DNA from 3 places in the Micromonospora sp. NPDC049044 genome. Region 1 is predicted to be linked to each of the others. Evidence: riboswitches for the same ligand, from Rfam matches in the RefSeq annotation. Region 1 holds a riboswitch; each other region holds the start of a gene.
What was found. A riboswitch is a leader RNA that binds a small molecule or an ion and turns the genes downstream of it on or off. The one in region 1 is predicted to bind cyclic di-AMP.
Positions count from the first base shown of each region.

Region 1 (4,746 bases):
CGGGTCAGCGTGCCGGTCTTGTCGAAGAGCACCGCGCCGACGGTGCGCATCCGTTCCAACGCCAACCGGTCCTTCACCAGGATCCCGGACCGCGCGGCGAGGCCGGTGGAGAGCGCGACGACAAGCGGGATGGCGAGACCAAGCGCGTGCGGACAGGCGATCACCAGGACGGTGACCGCACGGACCACCGCCTGGTCCGGCTGACCGAGCGCGGTCCAGACCAGCACGGTCAGCACGGCGGTGCCGGTTGCCAGGTAGAACAGCGCGGCGGCGAACCGGTCGGCAAGCAGTTGGGCCCGCCCGCCGGAGCCCTGGGCCTGCGCGACCATCCGCTGGATGCCGGCGAGGGCGGTCTGCTCACCCACCGCCTCCACCCGGACCCGGATCGCCGAGTCGGTGGCGACGGTGCCGGCCACCACCCGGTCACCTGTCGACCGCGCGACCGGTCGCGACTCGCCAGTGATCATCGACTCGTCCAGTTCGGCGCCACCGCCGACGACCCGGCCGTCCGCCGGCACCCGACCCCCCGGCCGGACCAGCACCACGTCGTCGAGCCGCAGCACGGTCACCGGCACCACCTCGATCCGGCCGTCCGCCGCCACCCGTTCCGCCTCGTCCGGCAGCAGCGCGGCCAGCGCCGCCAGCGCCCCCCGGGCCTGCCCGATGGCCTTCATCTCCTGCCAGTGCCCGAGCAGCATGATGGTGACCAGCGCTGCCAACTCCCACCAGAAGTCCAGGTCGAAGGCACCCAGGCTGGTGGCCAGGGACGCGGTGTAGGCGACGGTGATCGCCATCGCGACGAGCAGCATCATCCCGGGCGCCCGGTCGCGCACCTCCCGGATCGCACCGACCAGGAACGGCCAACCGCCCCACCAGAACACCACCGAGCCGAGCACCGGCCCCACCCAGGAGCCAGCGCCTCCGGCCAGGCCCAGCCGATCCGACACGAGGTGACTCGTCAGCACCACCGGGACGGTGAGCACCAGGCAGACCCAGAACCGGCGGCGGAACATGGCAGGATCGTGCCCGGCGTGCTTGTCGTGTCCGGCGTGCTTTTCGTGCGGCACGGGTGCAGCGCGCTGTGGGTGCTCGGGTGGGGTCGGAGCGGACATGCTTCCAACATGCCGGCCCGACGGCCACCACGCGGGCGGTTCGGCCGCTCGACGCTCCGGCGCGCCCGGCAACCTCCCGGTGGGCTGACTAGCATCTCCCATGATCGCCCTGCGCATGCCGCCGCACATCCGGACGCCGCGACGGCGTGGTGACGCGGCCGACCGGCCGCGCACTGACCGTCAGTGATCAGGCGGTCGGCAGGCAGCGAACCGCACCGCCGTCCGGCGCGTTCGCGTCGAAACGGTGAACCGCGCGGCCCGCTGACACGTATCCCGCACCGGATCGTTGGGAGTCTCGACTTGGGTTCCGACCACGCCCGTCCCGCGCCGTCCGCCCCGCCCCGGGTGCGACGGATCCTCGTCGTGACGGTGGTGCCCCTCTTCGTCGCCACAGTGCTCGCCGCGGCACTGCTCTGGCCGCGCGGAGGAGCGACGCAGACCGACGGAGGAGCGGACGTGCCGCGCTACGCCGGCACGGTGACCCGCGTGGTGACCGAGCCGTGCCCGCCGCTGCCGTCGAGCCCCGAGGACACACCCAGGACCGGCGCCGGGCCGTGCGGCACTGTCGACGTCCGGGTGGACGACGGCCCCGCCGCCGGCCAGCAGGTGCGGACACCGGTGCCCGACGGTCCGGGCGCACCACGGGTGGACGTCGGCGACGAGGTCATCCTGGTCCAGTTGACCGACCCTACCGATCCCGCCACCAGCAACTGGAACATCGCCGAGCACCAGCGCGGCACTCCCCTCGTGTGGCTGGCGGTGGTCTTCGCTGCCGCGATCGTCGCGTTCGGCCGGTGGCGGGGGCTGGCCGCGCTCGGCGGGTTGGCGGCCAGCTTCGCCATCCTGCTCACCTTCGTACTGCCGGGCATCGGTGCCGGCAGATCACCGCTGCTGGTGGCGGTGGTCGGCGCCGCCCTGATCATGTTCGTGGTGCTCTATCTGACCCACGGCGTCACCGCGCAGACCTCGGTCGCGGTGCTCGGCACCCTGGGCAGCCTGGTACTGACCGGCGCGCTCGCCACCATCGCCACCGCGGCGACCCACCTCACCGGCTTCGGCAGTGAGGAGGCGACGACACTGTCGATGTTCCAGGGTGACGTGGACCTGCACGGCCTGCTGCTCGCCGGGATCATCATCGGTTCGCTCGGGGTGCTCGACGACGTGACGGTCACCCAGGCCGCCACCGTCACCGAGTTGGCGAACGCCAATCCCGGGCTGACCCGGATACAGCTGTACCGGGCGGCGACCCGCGTCGGCCGCGCGCACATCGCCTCCACCGTCAACACCATCGTGTTGGCGTACGCGGGCGCGTCGCTGCCCCTCCTGCTCCTGCTCACCGCCGACTCGCGGCCGATCGGGCAGATTCTCACGAGCGAGTTCCTCGCGCAGGAAATCGTCCGCAGCGCGGTCGCCACACTCGGGCTGATCGCCGCCGTGCCACTGACCACCGGGCTGGCCGCGATCGTGACCACGGCCGGACGTGTCGACGCCACGCCGCCGGGCGACGCCCCCGGGCCGCGCCCCCAACCGGACCCGGCGGAGGCACTTGCCGCCCTCAACGCGCCGCGGACGGCGCGATCCGACGAGCCGGACGAGACGCGGACCCGGCCCGCATCCACCGCCACCGACGGGTGGCCGGAGTCGAACAGGAGCACGGATACGGCATGGTGACACTCCTCAGCGTGACCAGATCGGGTCTCCCCCCTGAGAACCGCGTCACTGGTTACCAAACGCTATGGCGAAATGACACTTTTGGTCGGCATCCAGGCGTAGCTCACCGAGTCGACTCTCGGGTAACCTCGCTGCCGGTTACCGATGAAGGCGCGAAGCGGCGCCTGCGGTGCCACCGCCCAATCGCCAACCGGCGAGCCGGGGACCCAGGTGTGTGGGGTGAATCCGCGTCAGCGGTAGGGGCCACTTCCGCCCCGAACCCGTCAGCTAACCCGGTCGGCGGTCGAGGGAAGGGAACATTGTGACGGCACCCCTACGCCGCTGGTTGACACCCGTGGTGGCCGTGATCGCCGCACTGACCGTGCTCGCCGGGCCTCTCCCGGCCCACGCCGCTCCGACGACCCCCACACCATCCGGGCACGAGGAGGACGACGAGCCCAAGCTCATCACCGACCTCATCGAGCAGGTCAACCGCGACTACTCCGCCGCCAAGTCCAAGCTGGACAAATCCAAGAAGCGGCAGTTGGAGTTGGCGCTGGAGGTGGACCGGGCCAAGGCCGACCTGGACGCACTGACACCACAGGTCGGGCAGATCGCCGCCCAGTCGTACCGGACCGGTCGGATCGGCGCGCTCGCGATGCTGCTGGAGAGCGACGCCCCGGACACGTTCGTCCAGCGCGCCGCGATGCTCGACGAGATCAACATGGTGAACGAGAACAAGCTCGCCGAGGTCAACGCGGCGAAGTCCCGCGCCGAGCAGGCCAAACTGCTCCTCGACACCGAGGTCCGGGAGCAGCAGAAGCAGACCGCCGTGATGGCCAAGCGCAAGAGCGAGGCCGACAAGGCGCTCGCCCTGGTCGGCGGCAAGGGCTTCACCGGCGGCCTGGTCGACGCCACCTCGAAGGTCGCCAAGATCGGCCCGGGTCGCACCGCCGACGGTGACTGGAAGCCGCAGTCCTGCAGCGAGAAGGACCCGACCACGTCCGGTTGCGTCACGCCGCGGACGCTGCACGCGTACAAGGAAGTCAAGGCCGCCGGATTCAACCGGTTCGTCGGCTGTCACCGCAACGGTGGACCGTACGAGCACCCGAAGGGCCGCGCCTGCGACTGGTCGTTGCAGAAGAGCGGCTTCAGCCCGTGGCACAACAACGACACCCGGATGTACGGCAACAACGTGGCCGCGTTCCTCATCCGCAACGCCGACCGGCTCGGCATCTACTACGTGATCTGGAACCGGCAGATCTGGTTCCCGGCGACCGGCTGGAAGTCCTACAGCGGACCGTCGAACCACACCGACCACGTACACATGTCGATGCTCTGACCCGCGCCACCTGTTGCCGAGGGCCGCTCCGCGTACTGCGGGGCGGCCCTCGGCAGGTCAGGCGGCAGCAGCCGGGTCAGCCGACCCGGCCGGCACGCCGAGCGTCGCGAAGCCGGCCGGCACGGCGGCCACCGGGCGCACCACTCCGGCGGCGAGCCGGTACGACACGCCCACCACAGCGCAGCGCCCCCGCTCCACCTCGGCGGCCAGCACCGGCGACTGCCGGAGCAACGTCTCGACGGTCTGCGCGATGTGGATGTCGACGATGCCGTCGATGTCGTCCACGCCCTCGGCCTCGGCCCGACGCAGACTGGGCAGCACTGCATCTACCACCGCCGGCAGGTGCCCGGCCGGTTGGGTGCCGGTCGCGACGGATTCCCGCGCCGCCTGCACCGCCCCGCACGAGTCGTGGCCGAGCACGACCACCAGGGGGGTGCCCAGGACGGCCACCGCGTACTCCACGCTGCCGAGCACCTCCGGGCCGGTGGTGTGCCCGGCCGTGCGGACCACGAACAGGTCACCCAGCCCTCGGTCAAAGATGATCTCGGCGGCCAGTCGGGAGTCGGAGCAGCCGACGATCACCGCGAACGGGTGCTGCCCGTCGGCCACGGCGGCCCGGTGCCCGGCGTCCTGGTTGGGGTG
Region 1 covers NZ_JBEZFA010000002.1:176,939-181,684, forward strand. The annotation lists gene AB0B85_RS02365 (copper-translocating P-type ATPase) at 1-1,013, opposite strand, end outside; gene AB0B85_RS02370 (YibE/F family protein) at 1,413-2,783, shown strand; cyclic di-AMP (ydaO/yuaA leader) riboswitch at 2,950-3,080, shown strand; gene AB0B85_RS02375 (hypothetical protein) at 3,085-4,104, shown strand; gene AB0B85_RS02380 (carbonic anhydrase) at 4,162-4,746, opposite strand, start outside.

Region 2 (4,746 bases), on a different contig from region 1:
CCGACATCGGCGGCCGTCGGGCGTTGCCAGCCAGACATCGGTACGGGACGATCGTGCGACAACGACGGTGGGAGACGTGTGCTCAGCAGCGATACCTTCGGCTACACCGTCCAGGCCCGGTGCTCGCCGGACGAGGCGGCGGCGTTGCTCAGCGACCTGACCCGACAGGGCGAGCTGCATCCGCTGATCGTGCGGGTCCGGGAACTGCCGCCCCGACCCGGTGCCCGGGCCAGCTACACGATCAACGACAGGCTGGTGGCCGGCCCGCTCCGCTTCCGGACCACGTACCACGCGGACGTGCTGATCAGCGAGGCCGACGAGATCGTCACGGTGGCCCGCCAGTGGCCCGCCACCACGGTGCGCAACCACACCCGACTGCGCGCCGAGTCGGAAGGCCTGGTCCGGATCGATGTCGAGATCACCCTGACCGCGCCGACGCCACTGTTCCGGTACGCGTTCCGCCAGGCGCGCTCCGCGCACCTCGCCCTCGCCGCCCGGCTCGGCCCGGCCCTCGACCGCGCCGGCGACCCCCCACCCTCGTCCTGACCCCACCCCGCCTCGACCAGCCCACCCCCGCCCTCGCGGCCCAGCTCATGATCGTGCTCGATCGTGGATGTAGTGGCCTGTGGGCGGGAGGATGCCACCGGATCCAGGTTCTAGCGCGGTCGTGGCAGCGCGGTCGTGGCAGCGCGGTCGTCGCAGCATGGACATCGCGGCGCGGCCGGGGCAGCGCGATCGTCGCGCCATCGGCATCGCGGCGCGGGTCAGTGCGGCGTGGTCACCGGGGTGCTCTCACGGGCGGGGCGGGCGACGGGACGTCGGCCCCAGGGCTTGTAGGTGGACAGCACCGTCGCAATGATCATCAGGCTGGTCGAGACGGCGGGGGCGATCACCAGGTCGGCGCGGTCCCGGGTGGGAAGGGCGGCGCCCACCGCACCGGCGTGCCGCAGGTTCGGCGTGAGCAGGAACAGCACCAGTCCGACCATCACGGTGGTGAGCACGAGCTTGGCCAGCACCCAGCGATAGCGCCACAGGCCCCACGGGGTGAGGAGCGCGCTGGCGACCCCGACCAGCCAGACCAGGACGCTCAGCGGCGCGAACAGCACAGTGCCGACCAGCGCCATGGCCGGGTAGACCACCGCCGGGTCGGCGCCACGCTGCACGGCGATGCCGAGGGTGAGGAGCACGAGGTCGGCACCGAGCCAGCCGAGCGAGGTGACCAGATGCAGTGCGAGCAGGCCCTTGCGGGTGGTGGGTGGGATCCGAGGCATACCGCGATGCTGCCCGCCGACCCGGGCCGGGTCGTCCGACCGCCGACGTCATCCAGGGTACGCCCGGCGACGTAGCCGGCCCCGGCGACGGCATCGCCCGCCCGCATGGTCAACACGACATCACCGACTCCGGGGTATCCCGTTGACCGGACACCCCGGAGTCGGCGAACACGAGTGGATCACCCGCCGGACACCGGGGGTCAGTAGACCGACAGGTGTACGTGGTTGGTGTGGTCGGTGGACGGGGTGCCGCCCGCGCCGCTGTACGACTTCCACCCACTGCTGGGCAGCCAGATCTGCCGGTACCAGATCACGTACAGCACGGCGAGCTGGTCGGCGTTGCGGATGAAGTACGCGGCCAGGTTGTTGCCGTACGTCTTGTCGCCGCCGGTGGCGTTGCCGCCGAAGCCATCCTTCTGGGCCGCGAAGTCGCAGGCCCGGCCCTTGGGGTGTTCGCCGGAGCCGCTGGGGCGGTGGCAGGAGACGTACCTGGTGAAGCCGGCGGCCTTGGCCTGGTTGAGCGCGTGCAGGGTGCGCGGGGTGATGCAGCCGCTGGCGGGGGTGGGGTCGTTGACGCTGCACGATTCGGATGGCCAGGAGCCGTCGGAGTTGCGGGGTGCGGCCTTCGCGTTCGCCGTGGAGGTGCCCCGGTTGGAACCGCTGTCGGCGGTGGTCTGCGGCTTGGGGGCGTTGGCCACGGCCAGCGCCCGTTCGGCCTGGTCCTTGCGCTTGGCCATCACCGCTACCTGCTTGCGCTCTTCGACGATCTCGCCGTTCAGGGCGGCCCGGGTGCGATTGGCCTGGTCCTTGGTGGCGAGTAGATCGCGCAGCACCCGGTCCTCGTTGGCGGCCACCGCCTCCAGCGCGGCGGCCCGGTCCATGAAGCCCTCCGGGCTGTTGCTGTTGAGCAGCGCCGACACCGTGCCGAGCCGGCCGGTGCGGTACGCCACGTCGGCGATCTGGCCGACCTTGCCGTCGCGCTGGGCGAGCTCGACCTCGATGGTCTTCAGCTGGGTGGCGAGCTGCTGTTGCCGCTGCACGGAGGTGTCCAGCGCGCGTTTCGCGTCCAGGTAGCCCTTGCTGGCGGCCTCAAGTTGGGCGCGTAGCGAGGGGGTGCCGCCCTCCTCGTCGGAGTCGGGGGCGGCGGCGGCCCGCAGGCCGGTCGGGGGAGCGGCCGAGGCGGTGCCGGCCGGGAGCGCGACGCCGAGGGCGAACATCGCGACGATCAGGGCCGCCAGTCGGGCGGCGGGTGGTCGTGCTGGTGCCACTGCGCATGTCCTTCCGTCAGCCGCCGACCGGGTTAGCTGTCGGGTTCGGGACGGAAGATCCCTACCGCTGACGCGGATGCACCCCAGGAACGTGGTTCCCCGGTTCGCCCGGCTGGGCGATTAGGCGGCGACCGCCACCGGCGCCTGGAGGGCGCCGCCTGGTGGAGGCCGGGACCGAGCCTACCGGTGCCGGTGGGGCGGCTGCAGCCGTTGTGACGGACGGTGCGTGCGTCGTCACGAACGAATTGTCACCACTCGATCGAGCCGCACGCTCCGGTGGCGGCGCCGGGCTCGATCTGCAACGTCGCGTGTTCGATCCGGAAGTCGTCGTGCAGGGCGGTACGCGCCGCGGTGAGCACCGCGCCGACCTCCGCGTCGGGTGCCATGGTCAGGTGCGCGGACGCCACGTCCATGCCCGAGGTGAGCGTCCAGACGTGCAGGTCGTGCACCTCGACCACGCCGGGGACCGCGGCCAGTCGGTCATGCACGGCGGTCACCTGGAGGTGCTTCGGGGCGGCCTGGACCAGAATCCGGACGGCGGCGCGGGCCAGCCGCCAGGTGCGCGGCAGGATGAACGCGCCGATGGCGACCGCGACGAGTGGATCGGCCCACCACCAGTCGGTGCCGGCGATGAGCAGCGCCGCGCCGATCACGCCCAACGAGCCGAGCAGGTCGCCGAGCACCTCCAGGTAGGCGCCCTGGAGGTTGATGCTCTCCCGGGCGCCGGCGCGAAGCAGGGCGAAGGCGACGATGTTCGCGAGCAGGCCGAGGACGGCCACCGCGAGCATTGGTCCGGTGACGACCTCGTGCGGGTCCCCGAATCGGCGGATCGCCTCGATCAGCACGTAGACGGCGACGCCGGAGAGCAGGACGGCGTTGGCGAGCGCGGCGAGCACCTCGAGTCGGTAGAGCCCGAAGGTGCGCTGCGGGTCGCCGGTGGCCCGCCGGGTCGCGGTGATCGCGGCGAGTGCCATGCCGATGCCGAGCACGTCGGTGAACATGTGCCCGGCGTCGGAGAGCAGGGCGAGCGAGCCGGTGTGCAGGGCGGCCACCGCCTCGACCACCATCAGGGTGGCGAGCAGCCCGAACGCCGCCCAGAGTCGGCCCCTGTGCTGGTGTGCGGCATTGGCGACCGACCCATGGTGGTGGTCATGACCTGCGCCCACGAGATCCACCTTCCGCCGCCGGTCGGGGCCCGGTCAAATGTATGTTCACATCGCTATGTATGCAACTATGAGGTAGACCACCGGCCCAGCAGGCAGGTTTGCCCCGGATCAGTCGGTCGGATCGATTGTGGTGAGCCGCTGCGTGGCCCGGGAAAGCGCCACGTACAGGGTGCGTACCCCCGCGCCCGGATCGGCCCGGATCTCGCTCGGGGCGACGAGCACGACCCCGTCGTACTCCATGCCCTTGGCCTCCAGGCTGGTCACCACCTGCAGGCGCGGCGCGTCGAGCGCGTCGAGCCAACCGGCGACCTCGTCGCGGCGGGGGACCGGAGTGATCACCCCGACCGTGCCCTCCACCTCGGCCAGCAGCCCGGCGGCCGCCTTCACGACGGCGGTCTCCAACCCGGTCGCGGGCACCACCAGCTCGACCGGATCGACCCCGGTGGAGCGCACGGCGGTCGGTAGCGGCAGGTCAGGGTAGAGCCGGCGGATCTCCGCCGCCGCCACCGCGAAGATCTCCGCCGAGTTGCGGTAGTTGGTGGTGAGCGTGAAGTCGTGTCGCTTACGCCGGCCCAGGGCCTGGTCCCGAGCCCGGGTCAGCTCCTCCGGATCACCGGTCCACGCGGTCTGCGCGGGGTCACCCACCACCGTCCAGGAGGCCAGCCGGCCACGCCGCCCGACCATCCGCCACTGCATCGGTGAGACGTCCTGCGCCTCGTCCACCACCACGTGCGCGTACTCCCGGTAGTCCTCCGGGCGCTCCCGGGCCGCCGCTCGGGCCGCGCGCTGCCTGTCGCTCGCGGTGCTCAGCTCGCGTACGCCGCCAGCGAGTTGGAACGGGTCGCGGCGGGCCTTGGCCGGCTGCGCCGGCTTGCCGAGCAACGCGTCCAACTCGTCGAGCAGCGCGATGTCGGCGATGGTCAACCCGGCGGAGTCCAGACTCCGGTACGCCGCGCCGAGCAGCCGGATCTCGTCGGTGGAGAGAATCCCGGCAGCGTACCGGCGCAGCCGCTCCGGCCGGGCCAGCCAACCCAGCACGTG
Region 2 covers NZ_JBEZFA010000010.1:90,442-95,187, forward strand. The annotation lists gene AB0B85_RS10770 (SRPBCC family protein) at 79-546, shown strand; gene AB0B85_RS10775 (hypothetical protein) at 765-1,271, opposite strand; gene AB0B85_RS10780 (hypothetical protein) at 1,472-2,488, opposite strand; cyclic di-AMP (ydaO/yuaA leader) riboswitch at 2,545-2,676, opposite strand; gene AB0B85_RS10785 (cation diffusion facilitator family transporter) at 2,788-3,705, opposite strand; gene AB0B85_RS10790 (AAA family ATPase) at 3,814-4,746, opposite strand, start outside.
Region 2: another riboswitch for cyclic di-AMP. It lies ahead of AB0B85_RS10780 (hypothetical protein); the one in region 1 lies ahead of AB0B85_RS02375 (hypothetical protein).

Region 3 (4,746 bases), on a different contig from region 1:
CGCTGCCGGTGGCCGAGGGGCTGCTGCGTCGGCTGCTGGAGCGCGGCGCGACGGTGATCCTGCGGGCGCACCCGTACACGACACAGAACCCGGCCTCGGCCCGCCAGTTGGGCCGGCTCACCGAACTGCTCGTCGCCGATCGGGCCCGCACCGGCCGCCAGCACGTCGTCGGTGCCGCGGCCCGCGAGCTGAGCCTGACCGAGTGCGTGAACCGGTCGGACGCGCTGGTCTCCGACGTGTCCGGGGTGATCTCGGACTACCTCTACTCCAGCAAGCCGTACGCGGTCACCGACATGGGCGACGAGGGTGACCGGTTCGCCGAACGGTTCCCGCTTGCCGCGTCGGGTTACGTGCTGCGCCGGGATCTGTCCAACCTGGACGACATGCTGACCGCGCTGCTGGACACCGATCCGCTGGCCGCGGAGCGCTGGGCCACCCGCCGACGCTACCTGGGTGACTTCCCCGCCGAGGCGTACGCCGACGCGTTCCTGACCGCCGCCCGCCGGGAACTGGCGGCAACACAGGACCCCGCCGCCGAGCGCGCCCGGCAGCTCTCCCCTCTGGCCTGACCCGGACTGTCGGCCCACCCGCCCCGGGACGCTCAGCGGTACGGGTCGAGCAGCGCCAACACGGCCGCTGGGTCCTCCACGTGAGCGTTGTGCCCGAGCCCGGGCAACGTGGCGACCGGTACGCCGTACTCCTTGAGTTGTTCGTCGGTGACCATCGGGTCGTGCTCGCCGCGCGCCAGCACCACCGGCACGTCGGTGGCCGCGAGCAGCGCGGCCAGGTCGGGCTCGCCGACGGCGAACGCGGTCGGGTCCATGGCCAGACGCCAGCGACCGTCGACCTGACGAAGGCCGGCGTCCACCACCGGATGGTCCGGCGGGAGCAGACCGGTCAGCCCGGAGACGCGCAGGTAGCGACGGGCCGCCTCGGTACGGCTGGCGAACCAGCTCACCGGGCGGGCGGCCAGCTCAGCGGCATGTTCCAGCTCGGCTGGTGACCAGAGCGCCTTGATGCCCAACCCGACCACCGCGTCCACCGGCATCCCGGCGTCGCGCGCGGCCAACGCGAGGCCGACCACGCCACCCAGCGAGTGCCCGAGCACGACGAGCCGGTCGTCGGGGGCGAGTGCCTGCGCGATCCGCTGGGCGAAGCCGGCGAAGGAGTACGACGGCAGCGGCGACGCCCAGCCGTGACCGGCGAGGTCCGGTGCCAGCCACCGACCGGGCCAGTGGTGGGCCAGATGCGGCGCCCAGGGCAACCACACGTCACCGGTCGCGCCCATCCCGTGCAACAGCAGCAGGACCGGCCCTCGACCGGCGTGACCACCCGATTCATCCACCACGGCCGCAGTCTCCCACGGTTCCCGGCCCGGTACGAGAGTCGTCGACGGGGCGTACCGCGGACCGCCGTGGAAGACGCAGCGGGCGCCGGCCCCTTGTGGGGGACGGCGCCCGCTGCGGTCCAGCGTGCCCGGGTCAGGCGGAGTAGCCCCGGCTGGCGATCCAGTTGGCCAGGTCGATGGTGGTGATCCAGTACGACGGGTCGGCAGCGTTGGCCGAGTCGGCGATGCGCACCGTACGGCCGTTGTCCTTGTAACCCACGACGGCGATGTAGTGCCCGCCGCCGTAGGAGTGCCAGCCGCCGTCGGTGTCGGTGGCGTCGCCGACGACGTTCGCGACAACGCCCCGGCCGTCGGTGATGGCCTTGACGACATCGGCCTGGAGGCGGTCCATCTGCGCCGGGCTGGGCGCGCCGGCGAACATCCGGGTCCGGTACGGGGAGCCCTTCACCTCGGCGTTGAGCACCCGGGTGGTGTCCTCGGCCGAGTTGGTGCCCATCTCGGTGGTGCCCAGCTCGGCGCCGAGTTCCTCCTGGGTACGGTCGATCCCGGCGGCGCTGAGCGCGTTACGGGTGGCCGCCGGACCGCAGTTGTAGTAGGTGTTCTGCGCCTGGTACTCGTAGTCGAGCACCTTGGTCGCGGGCGGCTTCGGCGGCGTCGGCTTACGGGTGAGGTCCGGGTTGCTCGTGGCCTTGGCGGCGGGCGCGGCGGCGCTGGTGGCCGGGGCGGCGCTTGTCGGCGCTGCGGTGGCCGACGGGGAGGCGTCGCGCACCTCGCCACGGGAGGCGGCGACGTCGCTGCGCAGCTCGGCGACTGTGGTCGCGGTGCGCTGGTCGGCCGGCGCGTCGTCGGCGGTGGTGAGCAGGGTGCCGGTGGTGCCGGCGATCACGAGGGCCGCGGCGGAGGCGGCGATGATCTGGTACGGGCGCTCGGTCGCGATGCGACGGAGCTGACGCTGCAGGGTGTGCTTCACGGGGTCCTCCACGGTCGGGGGGAGAGCGGCACACCGGGGGCCGGACCGGCATCCGGGCAGGCGCCAGCGCGCGGACTGTGGTCCGCGGATGGTGAACCGCTCAGGGGACGCCCGGCGGGGCCGGGCGGTTAGGCGATGACCCGGGGGTCAGCTCACCGTCGCTTGACGAATGAGCGGGGGCACCGCTGCGCCGTGGAGGCGAGGGAACAGCCGAGGGGTGGGGAGGTGCTGCACGAGAATGGAACTCCTTCCGACACCGCCTACCGGGTTAGCTGACGGATTCGGGCGGGAAGATCGCCCTACCGCGGGCCGATGCTCGCGGATTCACCCCGGACTTACTGATGGGTCCCCGGTTCGTTCATCACGATTGAGCGGGTCGGCGCGGCGTCGCGTCTTGCGATCGATTACCGCACCGGACGGGACGACACTACTGGCCCAACCACACGGTGCCAAGCCAGGCCCACCTGCGTAAACCCGAAACTGCACGGCAATTTCTGCGCGTATTGCCGATGACGTGACTCGATGGGACAAGCGGTTACGGCGACGCCTACGGGCCACAACCGGACAGGTCGCCGAGAGTGCGGCCAGAACGCCGTGAACAATCGAGCCGAACGTGCCGGACGCCCGATTCTGGAATCCCGTGAGCGGGCTCACATAACGGATCGGGCTCAACCCACACGGGCTGGGCGCCAGCGTGCCACGACGGCGGGACGCACCGCCCCGCGGACCAGCCGGCGCGCGGGCGCCCGACTCGGCCGCAGCCGGGCCGCTGCCGCTGCGGCCTCCTCGGCAAGGCTGCGCGCCGACTCGGCGGCCAACTCCGCAGCCCGCCACAGGGCCCGCTCCGCGTCGGCGGCGGCCTGGTAGTCGGCCCGTCTCTCCTCCCGGATCGACCGACTGAGCAGCGCTTCCTGCTCGACCGGGTGCCGCCGGGGGTCCCAGCCCCGCCGGTGTCCGAACACATCGCTGAGCTGGGCCATGCTCAGGTCGCCACGCCAGTACGCCGCCATCGCCGCGCGGTGCAGGTAGCGCTCCCGGGCGGCGTACTCAGCGGGGGTGCGGGGGGTGTCCGGGGTGGGTAGCGCCCCGCAACCCGCGAAGCGGCGGGCGGCCGTGTCCGCCTCGTCGTACCGCGTCCAGGCGCGTTCCACAGCTTCCTGACTGGTCAGCCAGGCATCGCGTCGCCGCTGGGCCGTCCTGGCCGCGCCAGCGGCGGCGACGGCGACCTCCTCGGCGTACCGGCGTCTGTCGAGGAGTTCGGCCGCGGCCACCTCGCGCGCCGTCGGTGCGGCCGGGGACGGGTCGTCGGTGGGCCGGTCCCGTTCGGGCCGGGCGACAAGCACGGCCAGCACGCCCAGCGCGAGCAGGAGCAGGGCCGACCAGATCGCAGCGGCCTGCGGCACCTCGGTTACGAACTGGTAGAAGACGGCGGTCTCCATGGTCGGCACCTCGCGGAGGAAACAGAGCGATGGGGAGCCCCGCCGGCCAGCGGGCCACGGCGGGCCACGGATCGGCGGGAAGGCGGAGCTGGTGGATCGACAGGGTGCGGCGACGGGGCGCCTGCCCCGGTGGCTCAGCGCCCGGGTGGACCCCGGGGTGTCCTACCGCTGGAGGCGTCGACGAGGGACCGCCGGTCGGGCCCGGCCAGGCGCACCGGCAGCGCGGCGGTCGCGGCGGCACCCAGACCCTCGGGGAGCGTCGGCTGCGCGTCGAGCGACCAGGCCGGGAGGGCCTCCTCGGCGGCACCCGCACCCGACACGACGCGCACGCTCGATGCGGCGCTCGGGTGCGACCCGGCGGTCACGCTCGACGTGACGCCGGGGTGCGACGTTGGCGCGGCGGCCGAGGCCGGACCGGCGCCGAGCGCCAGGGCCGCGACGACGGCGAGGCTGGTCAGCACCCGGGTCGTCAAGCGCGCCACCCACCACAGCGGACAGGTGAGCGCGACCGGAAGCACGTCACCACGCTACCGTCGTGCCGACAGTGGCGCATCGACCACGGGCGTGTCGACGCGCCGCCGCACCCGTTGACCAGGTCGGACGGCGTCAGCGGGTGTCCGCGTACGTTGATCGGCTGCCGGTCTGGTCGGGCCCGTCGGCCTCGGTCCGGGTCCCCGCGCCGTCGGTCTCGGCGGCGGTGCCGCTGGTCCGCGTCGCGGCGGTGCCGCTGGTCCGCGTCGCGACGGTGCCGCTGGTCCGGGTCGCGGCGGTGCCGCTGGTCCGCGTCGCGGCGGTGCGTTGTCCGGGGATGGACGCCGATCGGGCCGGACGGCGCGGTGCGAGCCGGCGCATCATCGGGGTTTCCACGTAGCGGTGCAGCAGCGCGGCGAGGAGCAGGGTCACCAGCAGGAAACCGAGCACCACGGCCGGGCCGCGCCAACCCGCGAAGCCGGTCCCCCAGTCGCCGGTGAAGCGCAGCACGCTCGTCA
Region 3 covers NZ_JBEZFA010000006.1:37,463-42,208, forward strand. The annotation lists gene AB0B85_RS06440 (CDP-glycerol glycerophosphotransferase family protein) at 1-569, shown strand, start outside; gene AB0B85_RS06445 (alpha/beta fold hydrolase) at 602-1,348, opposite strand; gene AB0B85_RS06450 (C39 family peptidase) at 1,482-2,330, opposite strand; cyclic di-AMP (ydaO/yuaA leader) riboswitch at 2,561-2,702, opposite strand; gene AB0B85_RS06455 (hypothetical protein) at 2,987-3,757, opposite strand; gene AB0B85_RS06460 (hypothetical protein) at 3,892-4,275, opposite strand; gene AB0B85_RS06465 (acyltransferase) at 4,364-4,746, opposite strand, start outside.
Region 3: another riboswitch for cyclic di-AMP. It lies ahead of AB0B85_RS06450 (C39 family peptidase); the one in region 1 lies ahead of AB0B85_RS02375 (hypothetical protein).